DNA from 2 places in the Streptomyces sp. SudanB182_2057 genome. Region 2 is predicted to be linked to the other one. Evidence: riboswitches for the same ligand, from Rfam matches in the RefSeq annotation. Region 2 holds a riboswitch; the other holds the start of a gene.
The links. Region 2 has a riboswitch for cobalamin ahead of ACSURM_RS28200 (cobalamin biosynthesis protein). Riboswitches for the same ligand answer to the same signal wherever they lie in the genome.

Region 1: it holds a riboswitch for cobalamin, as region 2 does, so the genes downstream of both, ACSURM_RS17870 (HoxN/HupN/NixA family nickel/cobalt transporter) here and ACSURM_RS28200 (cobalamin biosynthesis protein) in region 2, are expected to answer to the same signal.

The regions. Positions count from the first base shown of each region.
Region 1 covers NZ_OZ186798.1:4,113,014-4,117,128, reverse strand. The annotation lists gene ACSURM_RS17880 (glycoside hydrolase family 13 protein) at 1-935, opposite strand, end outside; gene ACSURM_RS17875 (ArsR/SmtB family transcription factor) at 1,015-1,365, opposite strand; cobalamin riboswitch at 1,444-1,627, shown strand; gene ACSURM_RS17870 (HoxN/HupN/NixA family nickel/cobalt transporter) at 1,653-2,762, shown strand; gene ACSURM_RS17865 (bile acid:sodium symporter family protein) at 2,659-3,738, opposite strand; gene ACSURM_RS17860 (isocitrate lyase/PEP mutase family protein) at 3,904-4,115, opposite strand, start outside.
Region 2 covers NZ_OZ186798.1:6,359,664-6,363,778, forward strand. The annotation lists gene ACSURM_RS28195 (cobyric acid synthase) at 1-1,287, opposite strand, end outside; gene ACSURM_RS28200 (cobalamin biosynthesis protein) at 1,284-2,228, opposite strand; cobalamin riboswitch at 2,327-2,469, opposite strand; gene ACSURM_RS28205 (hypothetical protein) at 2,628-2,849, opposite strand; gene ACSURM_RS28210 (anion permease) at 2,884-4,115, opposite strand, start outside.

The DNA of each region.
Region 1 (4,115 bases), 2.2 Mb from region 2:
TCCCCCGCGTCCCAGCGCGCCTGGAGGTACTCGAAGTTGAAGGCCTGGCCGAGTTCGTCCGGGCGGGCGTACAGCGCCCGGCGGCCGCCCGGGACCCATGCCTCGGCGACGGCCATGCGGGGCGGGCGGTAGGCGTCGAAGATCTTGCGCCAGTCGCGGTAGATCTCGTGCACCTCGTCCCGGTCCCAGTACGGGTGACTGCCCGGCGACAGGTGCCGCAGCGCCGCCTCGCCGGCCGTGCCGAGGGCGCCGAGGTCCCGCAGCGGCTCGGTGAGGTCCTTGGCCAGGCCGTGGGCGACGTCCACGCGGAAGCCGTCCACGCCCCGGTCCGACCAGAACCGCAGGGTGGCGCGGAAGTCGGCGCGGACCTCCTCGTTGTCCCAGTTCAGGTCGGGCTGCTCGGGGGCGAACAGGTGCAGGTACCACTCCCCGTCGGCCACCCGCTGCCAGGCGCTGCCGCCGAACACCGACTGCCAGTCGGTGGGCGGCAGTTCCCCGTGCGCGCCGCGCCCCGGCCGGAAGACGTACCGCTCGCGGGCGGCCGATCCGGGCCCGGCGCGCAGCGCCTCCCGGAACCAGCGGTGCAGATGGGAGGTGTGGTTGGGGACGATGTCCACGACGACCTTCAGGCCCAGCCGGTGCGCCTCGCCCACCAGGGCGTCGAAGTCGTCCAGCGTGCCCAGGCGTTCGTCGACACCGCGCGGGTCGATGACGTCGTAGCCGCCGTCGGCGAGTTCGGAGGGGTAGAAGGGGCTCAGCCACAGGGCGTCGACGCCCAGCGTGGCGAGGTGCGAAAGCCGCTGGGTCAGGCCCCTCAGGTCACCGAGACCGTCACCGTCGGCGTCGGCGAAACTGCGGGGATAGACCTGGTAGATGACGGCCTGGCGCCACCAGTCGGGGTTCCTGGACGAGAGGTCCGGCGGACGGTCTGCCATACGGGCTCCCATGGGACGGACAGCGGTACGGGATCTGTATCTGTCCACATTGCCCGAAAGGGAACCTTTTCCGGGACGATCAGGCGGCGCAGTGCTCCAACAGGCCCCTTACGTCCTCGTCCACCACCCGATAGCGCACCACGCGCCCCTCTTTCTCCCCTGCCACGACCCCCGCCGCGCGCAGCAGCCGCAGGGCCTGGGAGACGGCCGGGTCGTTCATGCCCGTGGCGATCGCCAGGTCCGAGACGGCCAGCGGCCCGGTCCGGTGCAGCGCGAGCAGCAGCGCGAGCCGGTTGGCGTCGGCCAGCAGCGAGAAACGGTCGGCCCAGGTGCGCAGACGCCCCGCGTCACCGATCGCGGCGATCGCCTCGCACACCCGGTGCCCGTCGATGGTCCGACGCCCGGCCCGGTCGGCAGGAACGAGATGCATGCTCCCATCCTGGCAGGTGGCGATGTGATCTTGCATACCTGCCCGACTGCGCAGCTATGCAGGCGACCGCGTGCCCCTCTACGGTGGGCGGGCCGTGGTGTTCGGGAAGCCGGTGTGAGACCGGAGCGGCCCTCGCCACTGTGATCGGGGAGTTCCCGTTCCGTCCGGCACCCGCCGGGCCACTGGTCGAAAGGCCGGGAAGGCAGGAACGGCGGACGCGTGACCCGTAAGCCAGGAGACCGGCCACGGCAGCTCAGAAAGATCCACGAGGTGCTGGAGCTGACCATATGAACCTGCCCGGGACGTCTCTGTCCGAGTCCGCGCACCCCTCGTTCCGCTGGCGACGCGAGGACACCGTCAAGACGGCGGGGCTGCTGGTGGTGATCCTCGCCCTGCATGTCGTCGCCTTCGGGATCCTGTATGTGCTGGTGGCCCCGCGCCATTTCGAGGTGGGCTCCCAGGTGTTCGGCGTGGGGCTGGGGATCACCGCCTACACCCTCGGCGTGCGCCACGCCTTCGACGCCGACCACATCGCGGCGATCGACAACACCACCCGCAAGCTGATGGCCGACGGAAAGCGCCCGGTGTCGGTGGGGTTCTGGTTCGCGCTCGGGCACTCCAGCGTGGTCGTGCTGCTGGCGCTGCTGATCGCGGGCGGCACCTCGCTGGCCGGGAAGGTGATGAACGAGGGCTCCGCCACCCACCAGGTGCTCGGGGTGCTCGGTACGACGATCTCCGGGTCCTTCCTCTACCTCATCGCCGCCCTGAACCTGGTCGCGCTGGCGGGCATCCTGAAGGTGTTCCGGGCGATGCGCGCGGGCGGGTACGACGAGACGGAGCTGGAACGGCACCTGGACTCGCGGGGGTTCATGAACCGGCTGCTGGGGCGGCTGACGAAGTCCGTGTCCCGGCCGGGGCAGATGTACCCGCTGGGCTTCCTGTTCGGCCTCGGCTTCGACACGGCCACCGAGGTCAGCCTGATGGTGATGGCCGGCTCGGGCGCGGCGGCCGGCCTGCCCTGGTACGCGATCCTGTGCCTGCCGCTGCTGTTCGCCGCCGGGATGAGCCTGTTCGACACCCTCGACGGCACGTTCATGAACTTCGCCTACCAGTGGGCCTTCGCCAACCCCGTCCGCAAGGTCTTCTACAACCTCGCCATCACCGGGCTGTCCATCGCCGTGGCCTTCTTCATCGGCACCATCGAACTGGTCGGGGTGCTGCACGAGAAGGCCGGCCTCAGCGACCCGGTGACCGGCTGGGTGGCCGGTCTGAACCTGGACAGCGTCGGCTATCTCATCGTCGGCCTGTTCGTGGTGGTGTGGGCGGCGGCGCTGGCGTACTGGCGGCTGGCACGGGTGGAGGAGCGCTGGTCGGTGCGGGCGGCGCCGTCCGACTGAGCCGGCGGGCGAGCGCGGCGCAGACCACCAGCTGGAGGGTGTGGTAGAGCATCAGCGGCAGGACGGTCATGGCGACCTCGTCCGCGGGAAACAGCACGGAGGCCATCGGCAGCCCGCTGGCCAGGCTCTTGGTCGCCCCGCAGAAGACCGCCGTCACCCGGTCCTCGCGGGGCAGCCGCAGCGCCCGCGCGGAGCGGTCGGCCAGCAGCAGGGCGGCGGCGAGCAGCACCGCCACCAGAACCCCGAGCAGGACCAGGCGGCCGGGGGACACCCGCTGCCAGATGCCGGTGGTCATGCCCCGGCTGAACGCCGCGTAGACGACGAGCAGGATGGAGCCCCGGTCGCAGAGCCCGATCACCTTGCGGTGCCGGCCGAGCCAGCCGGAGATCCACCGCCGCACCGCCTGCCCGGCGGCGAACGGCAGCAGCAACTGCACGGCGATGTCCACGAGTTGGCCCGCGCCGATCGGGATGCCGCCGCCCTCGCCGCCGCCGATCAGCGCGACGGCCAGGACCGGGGTGAGGACCACGCCCAGCACGGTGGAGAAGGACGCGGAACACAGGGCCGCTGCCACGTTGCCGCGGGCCAGGGAGGTGAGGGCGATGGAGGACTGCACGGTGGACGGCAGCACCGCCAGGAACAGCACCCCGGCGGTCAGTTCGGCGCCGAGCCACCCGTCCGGCAGCAGCTTCGCGCCCAGGCCGAGCAGCGGGAAGGCGGCGAACGTCAGGGCGAGCACCGGGAGATGCAGCCGCCAGTGCCGTACGCCGTCCAGCGCGGCCTGCGGGGAGAGCCGGGCGCCGTAGAGGAAGAAGAGCAGGCCGATCGCCAGCTTGGTCAGCCACGAGACGGCCTCGGCCGCCGTGTCCTCGGCCGGGACGAGCGCGGCGATCCCGATCGCGCCGAACAGCGCGACGATGTACCAGTCGACACGGCGCGCCAGACCGCGGGCCGAGCCGGTGAGCGTCTGAGACATGCGCTCCTGCCTTGGAAGCGGGTGGCATGGGACGGGGGATGCCTCTATGGGGCGGGCTCACCCATGGGCTACGTCCATGGGGCACGCCCGTGGGTTCGTCCATGGGGTTCGTCAACCGGTGGGGCCCGCGTGCCGGGTGCGCGCGGGCCCCTGGGGTGGATCAGGTCACGCCGGGGTGCGGACGTGGTGCCGGCTGATGTTCTTCTCCAGCAGGGCCAGGCTCTCGGCGACCCCCACGCTGTCCGGCCCGGTCTGCGGCAGGCGGCCGTCGGCCTCCTTCAGCTCGGTCAGGGCGCGGTCGATGGCGGTCTGCGCGGCGAACAGGCAGGGCGTGCTGTAGATGGCGACGTCGACGCCCAGGTCGGACAGCTCGCTCA
Region 2 (4,115 bases):
CTCCAGGGAGCCGTGCCAGTGGGTGCCCCAGGTCTGGCCGACGCGGCAGCCGTCCAGGAAGGGTTCGCCGCCTTCGACCGTGGCCACGCCGTGGTGGATCTCGTAGCCGTCGACGGGCTCGCCGAGGGCCTGCCCGGTGGGCCGGGTGAGGGTCTTCTCGCGGGCGAAGCGCACGCGCACGGGCAGGATGCCGAGGCCGTCGACGTGTCCCTGGCGGCTTTCGACCTCGTCCTCGATGTGCTCGCCGAGGAGCTGAAAGCCGCCGCAGATGCCGAGGACGGGGCGGTGCTCGGCGGCCCGGCGTGCGAGGGCGTCCGCCAGTCCGCGTTCCCGCAGCCACTCCAGTGCCCGTACGGTGCCGCGGGTGCCCGGGACCACCACGAGGTCGGCGTCGGCCAGTTCCTCCGGCCGGTCCACGAACCGTACGACGACGCCCGGTTCGGCGGCGAGGGCGTCCACGTCGGTGAAGTTGGACATCAGCGGGATCGCGCACACGGCGACGCGGAGCACGTCCTCGCCGACCGGGGGAGCGACCGTGGATTCCCGTACGGTGCCGCGCAGGGAGACGCGCAGTCCGTCCTCCTCGTCGATGCCGAGCCCGTGCCGGAACGGCAGCACGCCGTAGGTCCGCCGTCCGGTGAGGCCGTGCAGCATGTCCAGGCCGGGTTCGAGCAGGCCGACGTCGCCGCGGAACTTGTTCACCAGGAACCCGGCGACGAGTTCCTGGTCCTCGGGGGAGAGCAGGGCGACCGTGCCGAAGAAGGACGCGAAGACGCCGCCGCGGTCGATGTCGCCCACCACCAGCACCGGCAGCCGCGCGCCCCGCGCGATGCCCATGTTGACGATGTCGGTCCGCCGCAGGTTGATCTCGGCCGGGCTGCCCGCCCCCTCGCAGATCACCGCGTCATACGTGCCCCGCAGTTCGGCCAGGCAGTCCAGCACCGTGCCCAGCAGCCGCTGCTGGCGTCCGCCGTGGTAGCCGCGCGCGCTCAGCTCGCCCACCGGCTTGCCGAGCAGCACGACCTGGCTGCTCTGCTCGCCACCGGGCTTGAGCAGCACCGGGTTCATCAGCGCGGTCGGCTCGATCCGGCAGGCCTGGGCCTGCATGGCCTGGGCGCGGCCGATCTCCGCGCCCTCGCGGGTCACGAACGAGTTCAGGGACATGTTCTGCGCCTTGAACGGCGCCACCTTCACGCCCTGGCGCGCCAGCCACCGGCAGATCCCGGCCGTCACGACGCTCTTGCCGGCGTCCGAGGTGGTGCCGGCCACGAGGAGACCACCGTTCACTTCCCACGTCCTTTCAGGAGTGCGCGCGCGGCGAGCGTGGTGCCGAGGGCGAGCAGGCCGACGCGGCGGGAGAGCCGTACCGCCCGGTCGATGTCGGTGACCCGGACCGGCCGTCCGGTGCCGCCGTTGAGCACGGGCCGGTGTTCGACCCGGCCGCCGTAGGAGAGGGTCCCGCCGAGCCGGACGCCGAGGGCGCCCGCGAAGGCGGCCTCCACGGGACCGGCGTTGGGGCTCGGGTGCTTGCGGGCGTCGGCCTTCCAGGCGCGCAGGGCGCCACGCGGGTCGGGTCCGGCGACGGTGGCGAGTACGGCGGTGAGCCGGGCGCCCGGCCAGCCGGCGACGTCGTCGAGGCGGGCGGAGGCCCAGCCGTAGCGGCGGTGCCGGGGCGACTTGTGACCCACCATCGCGTCCAGGGTGTTGACGGCGCGGAACCCGAGCAGCCCCGGCACCCCGGCCACGGCTCCCCACACCAGGGCGCCCACCACGGCGTCGGAGGTGTTCTCGGCGACCGACTCGACCACGGCCCGGGCCATTCCGTCGGCGTCCAGCGCCTGCGGGTCGCGGCCGCACAGGTGGGGCAGCCGGGCGCGGGCGGCCTCGGTGTCCCCCGCGGCCAGGGCGCGCCCGATCGCCTGGGCCTCGCGGGCGAGCGAGGTGCCGCCGACGACGGCCCAGGTGGCGGCGGCGGTCAGCGCGACGGAGGCGGTACGGGAGGGGCGTACGGCGCGTGCGGCCAGCGCCCCGAGCGCGACGGCGCCACCGGCGCATACGGCGGTGTGCACGGCGCCCCAGGCTCGGTGGTCGTGCCACAAGGCGCCTTCCACGGCCGTGGCCGCGCGGCCGAACGCGGCGACCGGGTGCCCGCGGCGGGGATCGCCGAGGAGCAGATCACCGAGGACGCCGGCGGCGGCACCGTACGCGTATGTGCGGTCGGCACCCATCGGCTCAGCCGGCCGTGGGCGCGGGGGCGTTCCTGGTACGGGTCCTTCGGCAGCCGAGCATGGCGATTCGTGTCCTCACTCAGGGTGTCCACGCCCTGGTTCGACGGATTCCGGCGGCGAGAGTTCCTGGCTCCCGGGGAGTTCTTCCCCGGTGACAGTGGCGGGACCGCGCCGGATTCGCACCGGCTTCCTCTGCTGCCGCCGTACATGGCCTGGGCAGTCCACCACGTGCCCGGAAGGGCCGTCAACTTGCCTTTGACCTGGGACGCCCGACTGTGCCGAGGCCCACATCCCCGGGGCGCCGGGCGGGCCTTGGGAGCCCCCGCACACGCGTCCGCCCCGCCGGGTCCGGCGGGTGGGCCGGTCGGCGGGGCGGAGGCGGGGATCGGGGGCCTGCGGTCAGGCCACGATCAGGTAGATGCCGTAGGCCACGGCCGCCGCGCAGGCGGCGAAGCAGGCGTAGGCGCCGGTGACGGCGAGCGTGGCGGAGCCGCCCTGGGCCGCGGCCCGTTCGCGGCGGGACATGCCGTTGATGCCGAGGGTGAACAGGGCCACCAGGCCCACCGTGAACACGACGCTGACGCCCAGTACGGAGCCGAGGGCCGCCCAGTCGATCTTCATGCGGATTGCTTCCTTCAGTAACCGTGCGGGCGGGTCAGACCGTGGCGGCCGGCGGGGCGGCGGGGGCCGGTTCGGCGGCCGGGGCGGGGATCGTGGCCGTCAGGCCGGCGGTCGTCAGGCCGGCGGTGGCCGGGACCGTCAGGCTGTCGGCCACCGGGCCGGCGGGCGGCGGGGTGACCGCGGCGATGGCGGTGGTGACGACACCGGCCGGCTCGCCGGTCTCCTCGATCACGTTGGTGTGGTCCACGACCTCGCGGCGGGAGATCTTCCAGATGGCGGCGCTCGCGGCGACCAGGAAGACGGCGACGCCGGCGGTGCCCCAGTCACCGAGGTCGGTGACTGCCTCGGCGCCCGCGCCGACCAGCGCGGCGGCCGGCAGGGTGAGCACCCAGGCGACGGCCATGCGGGTCGCGGTGGACCAGCGGACCACGCCGCCCTTGCGGCCGAGGCCCGCGCCCATCACCGAGCCGGAGACGACGTGGGTGGTGGAGAGGGAGAAGCCGAGGTGGGAGGAGGCCAGGATGGCGGTCGCGGCGCCGGTCTGGGCGGCGAAGCCCTGGCGCGGCTCCAGGTCGGTCAGGCCCTTGCCCATGGTGCGGATGATGCGCCAGCCGCCGATGTAGGTGCCGAGCGCGATGGCCAGGCCGGCGGAGAGGACCACCCAGGTGGGAGGGTTGGAGCCGGGGGCGAGGGAGCCGCCCGCGATCAGCGCGAGGGTGATGATGCCCATCGTCTTCTGGGCGTCGTTGGTGCCGTGCGCGAGCGAGACCAGGCCGGCGGAGGCGATCTGGCCGACGCGGTAGCCCTTGCGGGTCGCCTCGGTGTCGCCGGTGCCGCCGACGCGGTAGGAGAGCCGGGTGGCCAGGAACGCGGCGAGGCCCGCCACGACCGGCGCGGCGACGGCGGGGAGCAGGACCTTGGTGACCAGGACGCCGCCGTGGACGCCGTCGAAGCCGGCGGAGGCGACGGTGGCGCCGACCAGGCCGCCCATCAGGGCGTGCGAGGAGCTGGAGGGCAGGCCCACCAGCCAGGTCAGCAGGTTCCAGAGGATCGCGCCGACCAGGGCGGCGAAGATGACCTCGGGACGGATGCCGGTCTCGTCGACGAGACCCTTGGAGATCGTGTTCGCGACCTCCACGGAGAGGAAGGCGCCCGCAAGATTGAGGACGGCGGACATGGTCACCGCGATCTTGGGCTTCAGGGCGCCTGTGGAGATGGTGGTGGCCATCGCGTTCGCGGTGTCGTGGAAACCGTTCGTGAAATCGA